Regions from separate parts of the Rhizobium sp. 01T444 genome, predicted to be linked through region 1. Evidence: predicted binding sites of a transcription regulator. Region 1 holds the regulator's gene; the other holds the start of a gene.
The links. The regulator LexA, encoded in region 1, represses DNA repair genes until DNA is damaged. The targets are predictions, from matches to a motif close to TGTTCNNNNTGTGTTCNG.
Positions count from the first base shown of each region.

Region 1 (4,509 bases):
CGGAGACCAGCGTATTGTAACCGAAGGAAGCACCGCGTTCGCACAGCAAGATGTTCGGATTGCCGCTCTGGTTCAGCTTGCCGAGCACGTTCTTCATATCCCAAGGCGCCAGGAACTGGCCCTTCTTGACGTTGATAACGCGGCCGGTCTTTGCCGCAGCCACCAGGAGATCCGTCTGACGAGACAGGAAGGCCGGTATCTGCAGGATGTCGACGACCTTGCCCACTTCGGCGCATTGTTCTTCAGTGTGGATGTCGGTCAGAACCGGAATGCCGAGTTCCTTCTTGAGATCGGCAAAAACCTCCAGGCCCTTTTCAAGGCCGACACCGCGTTTGCTCGACAAGGAAGAGCGGTTCGCCTTGTCGAAAGACGTCTTGTAAACGAGCCCGATACCGAGCTTGGCGCACAGTTCCTTCAACGTGCCGGCAACCATGAACGCATGGTCGCGGCTTTCCATTTCGCAAGCGCCGGCAATCAGCGACAGACGTGCAGCATTGGAGAAGGTGACCTTGCCGGCGCCTTCGCCGACCGTCACAACGGAGTTCGTAGTAGAGCTCATGATGTTTCCTCGAAAGCGAAGAGCACGCCCTGACCGGGCGCGGGCTTCACCAGAATACGGTTGCCCTTGCGTGTATAGGTCACCCCGTTAGCAGCCAAATGCGCTTCTGTCACGGCCAGATCGCCAACCGCAAAGAGGATTGCCCGGCCGCGCAGGCCGCGATCGATATCCGGCGTCGCCAGATCGAAATAGGCCTCCAGCCCCTGCGGGGTCATCAGGCTGATCTTTGCGTTTCCGGTAAGCACCTCCAGCCCGAAACTCGTATCGCCAGCAGAAGCGGCTTTTGCCGCCGAGCGAACGAAGGCGCCGAAGGCTGTCGGCTCGGGGGCTGCGAGCGCGATCTCGGCAATGCCTGTCACGCCATTGGCGTGGGTCTCCAGCACGTTGCGGTCGGCAGGAAGCGGGTTGATGCGCTCGACAGCGAAGAGAAAGAAATCCGGTGCCCGGAGGTCGGCAGCGAAGGCGAGCCGGAAGCCGGCAATGCTCTCCGTGCCATCCGGCATTTTCACAGGGCGTTCGAACTGCAGCACAGAACCGGCACTGATGCTGCCCTCCACGAATCGAGCATGTTCGTGCTTTGCATCCGCGGTGGCGAAGGCGATGGCGGACAGTCCCTCGCTGCCGCAGCGGAAACGGAAAGCCTGATCGCGAGCCGTGAAGACATTGCCCTCACGTGCCGTCACCTCGCTCTCCTCGACGCTCGCGACACCGAGCGGCTCGATATAGGTTTTGTCGGCAAAGAAAACACAGGCATTCTCCGTGCCGAAGGGATGGCGGGCATCGGGCGCGACGGTAAAGCCCAGCTTGCCCAGCCTTTCGCGGGCAAGGTCGATATCGGTAACCGGCAAAACGAGATGATCGATCGGAAGCGTGTCTTGGCTCATCGGTTCTTCTCCCAGCAGTGACAAGGAGATGTGCTTCAGCAGGTCTCGTGAAACAAGGCCAGACAGGCCTAAGGGCGATAAAAATCAAATTCTCGACAGATTGAACAGAAGTTTTACGAAAATTTAGCTACTTGCGGAACACATATGGAACATATAGTGTCCGTTCTGGATTTGTTTCAAGACTGGGGAGACGCCATGCTCACGCGCAAACAACAGGAACTCCTTCTTTTCATTCATGAAAGGATGAAGGAGTCAGGCGTTCCACCGTCTTTCGACGAGATGAAGGACGCACTGGATCTGGCCTCGAAATCCGGTATTCACCGGCTGATCACGGCGCTCGAAGAACGCGGCTTCATTCGCCGGCTTCCGAACCGGGCGCGCGCGCTCGAAGTCATCAAACTGCCGGAAGCCTACAGCCCGAGCCTGCAGCCTCGGCGCGGCTTTTCACCGAGCGTCATCGAGGGCAGCCTCGGCAAGCCCCAGCCCGTGGCGCCTCCTGCCTCGGCGAAGCCAGCACCCGCTGCCGATAACGGCAATGCGGTCTCCGTTCCCGTCATGGGCCGCATCGCCGCCGGTGTTCCGATCTCGGCAATCCAGAACAATACGCATGACATCACCGTTCCCGCCGATATGCTTGGCTCCGGTGAACATTATGCGCTGGAAGTTCGCGGCGACTCGATGATCGAAGCCGGCATCTTCGATGGCGACACGGTCATCATCCGCAATGGCAGCACAGCCAATCCGGGTGATATCGTCGTCGCGCTCGTCGATGACGAGGAAGCAACGCTCAAGCGTTTCCGCCGCAAGGGCGCATCGATTGCGCTCGAGGCAGCAAACCCTGCTTACGAGACCCGCATCTTTCCGCCGGATCGCGTCAAGGTCCAGGGCAAGCTCGTCGGCCTCATTCGCCGCTATCACTGACCGGTGACAGATTGGCGTCTGCGAATGTGTTACTGCGCCAATCATAGGCGCGGTGGCGCATCCAGGGTCGCCCCAATGTGTCGAATGCGGTTGCGACCTCAATTCCCTTATCGGTGAATCGAAGTTCGACAGAACCTGTCTTGCGCAGCGTCTCGCCGGTAAAGAGCAGCGCGCCGGAACGACAGCGGTCGAAGCGCAATCGGACAGGGGTCACCACAATATCAGCCGTATCGCAGGCTGGTCCGAGATAGGCAGCATTGTCGATGACGGTCAGTTTCTTTCCATTGACGAGCAAAGTGGTGCACCAGGCGCCCTTCAGGCAGGAGAAGCGTGACGGCGGGCTAATGGCGACTGCCTGTCTCATTGCCTCTCTGGCTTCATTCTGTTGGTCGGGTGACAGTTGCAGTCTTTGACCATCAGGCGCAGTGGGCGCCTTGGCAGCTTGAAGCATAACTGGCTTCTGATGCTCTTCGACGGCAAGGGCCCTCTGCCATTGTTCGAAGATGAAGGCGGGCGGCTTTTCACGGTTCGAAGCCATCGCCTCTCCATCGACTATAGCGACCAGGCCGCCATCTTCGGAGATAGCGATATCGGGCATCGCCTCCGATGGAAGAAGGACAACAGCGAGCGTCGAGACCGCGACAATTGCCGTTCCCATGTGCCGCAGCCGGGTTCTGAGCAGGGTCAGCAGCAGAAATCCGAAAACGGCGGTCGGGAAATACCAGCCGGGCAAGCGGCCTACATCTATGTTGCCGCCCCACCCCGCTACTGCCTTTGCGATGGTGATCACCAGATCAAGCCCGAAGCCTGCCACCGGCCATAGCCAGCCGTCCAGACCAAACGGCATCAGCAGCATTGCCAGCATCCCGGCCGGCATGACGATGAAGGTGATGACCGGCATGGCCGCGAGATTTGCCGGCAGGCCATAGGCAGTCAGCCGGTGGAAATGCTCGATCGAAAACAGCGCCGTCGAGAAACCACCGATCAGCGACGTCAGGAAAACGCCACCGAAGAAGCCACCAACCATGAAGAAGGGCTTCATGATCGGCAGCTTGGCAAAGGCATTCTCCCGCATCGGCCGCCCCTTCCAGAGGTCGTAGCCGGCGACCAGTGCAAGCGTTGCGGCAAAGGACATCTGGAAACTCGGCCCCAGCACCTCCGATGGCGAGACCGCGAGGATCACGAGAGCGGATAGCGCCACGTTTCTGAGACTGATCGACGGCCGGTCGAAGAAGACCGCAACCAGCATAATCGCCATCATGATGAAGGCGCGTTCGGCGGAGACGGCAAAACCCGAGATCAGATAGTAGGCCGTCACCGCAGCGAGCGCACCGGCCGCCGCGATCTTCTTGGTTGGCCATGCCTGGGCAATGCCGGGAACAAGACTGAGAATGACGCGCAGGCCGACAAAGAAGATGCCGGCGGAGAGCGCCATGTTGAGGCCGGAGATCGCGATGATATGCGCAAGGCCGGACTGCCGCAGCGCCTCTGTCGTTTCATCCGAGATCGCCCGTCTCTCGTCCGTGACAAGGGAGGCGGCAAAAGCCCCGGTGTCGCCGGGTAGTGTGGAGCGAATCCGATCGCCGATGCCGCTTCTCAGGCGGTAGAGCGACTCCAGAATTGCCTCACCGACCGAGTTCGATCGCTCCGGCTGTTCCGCAACCCTCTTGGGTACTCCATAGAAGAAGCCGTTGGCACCGATGCCGTCAAAATAGGCGCTGAAGGCAAAATCATTGAGGTGGGGGAGCGCCGGTCCCGCCGGAGGCGTGAGACGTGCCCTGCCCTCGATGACGTCGCCGAGTTCGAACGGCTGGGTGGCTCCGCGGACCAGCACGGAGATGCGTTCGGGCGGACGCTTGATCTCAGGAGCATCCGTACCGGTGACGTCAAGAATATAACGCCAGCGCCCTTGGTCATCGCCTTCTCGGCGTTCGATCCGGCCGGTCACCGTTGTCGTTACGGCTGAATCGAGGATCAGGGTCTTTGCCCGCCATGTTTCGATCTGCGCGGAGAGCATTCCACCGGCAAAAAGAAGTAGAGCAAGCAGCGTCGCCTGCAGTTTCGTCCGGGCATAACCGCAGAGCGCAACGGCAATAAGGAGAACAAGCAGGAAGAGACCGAGCGACACGGCCGGAAAGTCCGAGG
Region 1 covers NZ_JBFTPD010000009.1:67,203-71,711, reverse strand. Annotated here, with positions in the region: gene kdsA (3-deoxy-8-phosphooctulonate synthase) at 1-559, opposite strand, end outside; gene AC1DTN_RS14890 (VOC family protein) at 556-1,443, opposite strand; gene lexA (transcriptional repressor LexA) at 1,639-2,364, shown strand; gene AC1DTN_RS14880 (ComEC/Rec2 family competence protein) at 2,345-4,509, opposite strand, start outside.

Region 2 (4,509 bases), on a different contig from region 1:
TGCTATTTTTGAAGGGACAGAGCCGCCAAAATTGCGCACCAGCGGCTCACCCACGAATACCATCACAGGGCCGTGGACGAGATAAAGCGGGAACGACAGCTCGCCAAGCCTTCTCGATAGGATGCACGAGAGGATTGCATTCACCGGTCTCGATGCGATGCATCCGAGGGTGAGCGCAACCGTCGCTGCAACGCTCCAACGGTCGAAAGCCGGGTGCAATAGAGCTGGTGCCGCGATACCGATTACAATCAAAGTGATTGAGAGTGCAGGGGGTATCCGCTGTATCCATCCGCGCTGGATGGCGCCAGCAATAGCAGCGCCGAACAGGAATAGGGAATACAGCCGCAGTGTGTCAGTATGCGCCATCGCAATCATCAAAACTGCGACGAGGCTGATCACCAACAGCGCATGGCGCGTTCGAACGGCCGTGAAAAGAACGGCAAATAGCAGAAACGATCCGATGAGTTCCACGCTCATGGTCCATAGCGGTCCGGCATAGGTCCAATGTGGGCTGTACTTGAAAAACACGTCATAAAGAGAGAACCGCAAGACGTGGGCAATACTTGGCTCGAAATTCAGAGTATTTGCAAACGGCGCCAGTCGATCCGCGGACGGGGTTAAGAGACCGAGTACCATCGCGAAGTGCACACCAAGAGAAATAGCCAGAATCGGGATGGCCAATCGAAAATATCGAGCTGCTGCGCTTTTGATAAGAAGGCCGTTGTCAAACCTAGCGAGATACCCGATTGAAAGCGAAACGCCAGATACGGCGAAAAAGATCATGACCGCATAAGGGCCGTTGAACGGCAAAAGGTGACGGAGGAACGCGCCGCTTTCCTGAGTAACCGCCAGCCCAGAGGTAAAAACGTGGTAGAGCAGGACGAAGAGGGCAGCCCATCCGCGTAGGCCGTCCAGCACCGGCAGGCGACCCCCATCCCCAATCCGTCCGACATCGTTCATTGTAATTGCGCTCTCCGTAATTGTCGCATGTTTGGCAATAGGCGATCTTTGTGCAGCGCGCTCACAGCGCGCGCTTTCACCTACCATTTCCCCCCGGCCGCCGCTAGCGGCCTCAATCCCACTCAGTTTCGGAGACATCACTATGAACCGGGCGCACTTTTTGGTCGCGCAAAAGTGCAGGGCGGCGCGCGCGAGCATCCAACAGTCGATGCGTTCCTTAATGAGCTGCCGGAGGTCGTCTGGCCATAATGTGATGGGGGCGGGTCGCGAGGCCCGCCTATCGTATTCCGGCCAGGACCTGTTCCGAAGCAAGCCCTGGCCGGGGATCGATCCCACGCCGGGAGTTCTAACCAACCTCCGCGGCACGGGGTGATCATGCCGGATCTGGTGGCGCGGCGATATCCGCTAAGGTACGGAGATTTGATGTTTTGATGTGGCCACGAGTCCGCTTATTACCGTCGCCAAAAAAGGTATAGCGTCCCACCACAATCTTGACTTTACTGATTTATCCCTTATGTTCTTGTTATGTTCCTATTGCGCTTATCATTGATTAGTCAATGCTGCTTCAATTTTCAACCGTGCATTGATTCGGAGCAGATATGCAGCTGGAGAACTTGAAGATAAATCGTGTTGTCATGCACGAGGTGCTGAAGCGTGATGACGACAGACAGCCGAAAGTACCAATTTACGGGGCTGCGCTTGAAGGTCTAGAAGCCGCGGCCAAAGGCGCATTTACATTGAGAGTTACGGAAGCCCTTTCCACGCAATCGAAGAGCATTGAGATGCAAATCTCCGATTTCGGTGCCGGCAGTATGGTTGATATCTCAGGAAGGCTCATCGACCTTGCAGGGGACGTCGATTTTCTTGAAGTATCCAAGGAAATAGCGGTGCGCCTAGCGTCTGCTCAGAAGGCTCGTAGCATCCCCGGCGGCGTGGTTATAGCGTTTGACGGATCGTTTGGCGTTCCCGAGCGTAAATTCCTCGGGGTGATTAAGGCAGAAACTCAAAGTGGCTTCCGGCGTAGCAAAACCGCCGAGAAGATTCTCACAGAGTTCCTTGACAACATCTTTCTCACGCCAGCTACCCGGCTGTATAAAATCGGCTTCCTTGTTCAGGAGCCTAAGGATGACGGGTTTGATTGGAGAGCGATAATTTTCGACAGCAACATCTCCAGCTCTCACCGTGAAACGGCAGCGCAGCACTTTTATGAAGGCTTCTTCGGCTGCCTCTTTCCCGCCAATGGAGCCTACGAGACATCCCGCTTTTACGATCTTACAAAGGAATTTGTCCGGCGCGGGCCATTCTCTCCAGATAAGAAGAGGGATCTCGGAGACGCCCTATACACGTTCGTCAAAACAGAACAGGCAGCAACATTCACGACCCATGAATTCGCCGATAAGTATCTGCCGATAGATCAAAAGGATGCTTACAAGCGCTTCATGGTGTCAAAACGTTTCCCTGAGCGGGCAGTGGTTCGCGATACTGCCGATATGGGAGCGCGTCTTCGCAGACGAAAGTTCAAATTCGGCGACAGCATTGAATTATCCGTATCCCCCGAACTGCTGCACAACAACGAAGTAAAGATTAAAGAAGCTCCGGCGGAGGAGCTTGGAGGCGAAGGCAAACAGATGTGGAGCCAGATTACCATCAATAGAACTATGACCGATCAGCTGTGACTGATCGAAAGGCTTTCGTTGAACGATGGCAGCAGGAGCGCCCTCTGTATGATGCGTGGGGGCACTTCGTTGTCGACAAGGTTGTGCAACTGATCACCTTGGAACTTGCGCCGACGGGTTTGGGCGTGTTTCTCCGGATGCCTGTCGTTCCTCGTGTAAAGACGGAGGAGTCTTTAGTTCAAAAAGCGTTCATTAGAAAAACGTATGCCGATCCGTACAATGACATCGAAGATAAGGTAGGCGTGAGGTTCGTTGTTTTGCTCAATGAAGATGTCCGTCTAATTGGAAATATCATCGAGGGCGCCTCCGCATTCTGGAGCGCAAACAAAGCGCGAGATTTCGAACTAGAGCGACAAGCAAACCCCTCCGTGTTCGATTACCAATCACTTCATTACGTGGTGCGCTCTAAGCCTGGAACGAAACACGATGGCCTGGAGATTCCAGCTGACCTTCCGTGCGAAATCCAGGTTCGGACACTTCTGCAACATGCGTATAGCGAGCTGACGCATGATACGATTTACAAGCCTTCCGTGGCAACAACGCCGGAAATGATGCGCGCTGCTGCAAAGAGCATGGCCCTGATCGAAGCGACCGACGACTACTTTTCAGAGGTGGTCGGAATAATCAGGGAGAAGGAGCGGTCAGCACGCGAGATCGAAGCCGACCTGACGGTTGAGTACCGAGCTCTTACCGGCCGTGAACCGACTTCGTCACCTTTAAACACTCAGCTAGTCGACCATTACAAAGGCTTTGCCGGTTCGAACTTTGCGGCCAGCCTTAGAGATTGGCTCGAGAAGAAGCCATACATAAAGGAGCGTCTCGTCCATCACGATCCGTCAGACTTCATCTTCGATGTCCCCGCGATCCTGCTCGTGCTCTTTGCAATTTCGGAATCTCCCGAAAAAGCAAAACTAGAGAGTCCGTTAAGCGACGATGAATTGGCGCCTTTGTATTCTTTGTTTGGCTATGGGTTGCACAGCTAAAACTTCCAGTCTCGATAGGTGTCTATCCGCTTGACTTCGGCGTGGCCTTCATCGGTAACGAACCAATCGCGCTTGCCATTCTACAAATTTGTCAACGCAACTATGCTGCATCCTTTGGCAAATAGCCCTTAGCCTCGAGATCATCGACAATCAGCTTTTCGATGTAGCTGGCGACGGTACGGCGATCTGCCTTTGCTGCAGATTCTAGGGCGTTTTTCACTGCCGGCTCGACGCGTATTCCTAGGCTTGCGGTTCGGGTCATTTGTGTCTCCTCATGTGGTGGCGAAAGCGGTAGTCGGTCAAAAGCAAATGTTAGTATTTTGCCGCACTTGTTAGTTGACCGATTTCGAGAATCGTTTTACAACAACTGACATTGTTGAACAACGGGGTTGAGAATGAACGCGCAAGCCAACATCACCGTATTGGAGTCCTATAGATTTGAAATCGGCCAAGCGGTCGACCACGTAGGCGGCAAGATGAGATCTGTCATCGTCGGTCGCGAGATAACGCTCATGGGTCGCGAGAACTACCATGTCGAAGTGGCTCCTGGAGATGCGGCAGGAAGGCCATACCGGATCGTCAGCGGAACCCATTTAGTCGCGGTGTAATGGCTAAGCTTCCGCCATCGTTCAGCCTTCAGGCCGTCCCTATCCGATCGGCACTGAGCCAGGGGCGCACCGAAGACGCACGTCGGATGGTGATCGAGCTGTTGCAGGCCGGGAAGGCTGACAGAATAGTCCAAGGCATCGCCGCGGATCTCCTGAAGCCAGCCAAACGCGTTGCTGGCCGGCCGAAGGCGCTACCAGCCTTTTGGATCGAGATCGGGGAAGATTTCTACAAGATGCGGGAGGCGGGAGTCCGCTATGACACGGCGCTTTCTGAACTCGGGG
Region 2 covers NZ_JBFTPD010000001.1:386,075-390,583, forward strand. Annotated here, with positions in the region: gene AC1DTN_RS01850 (acyltransferase family protein) at 1-960, opposite strand, end outside; gene AC1DTN_RS01855 (nucleoid-associated protein) at 1,560-2,636, shown strand; gene AC1DTN_RS01860 (GTP pyrophosphokinase) at 2,633-3,619, shown strand; gene AC1DTN_RS01865 (hypothetical protein) at 3,720-3,881, opposite strand; gene AC1DTN_RS01870 (hypothetical protein) at 4,015-4,227, shown strand; gene AC1DTN_RS01875 (hypothetical protein) at 4,314-4,509, shown strand, end outside.
Region 2: AC1DTN_RS01855 (nucleoid-associated protein) is a predicted target of LexA. The motif match lies at 1,476-1,493, and genes of this name have one in related genera.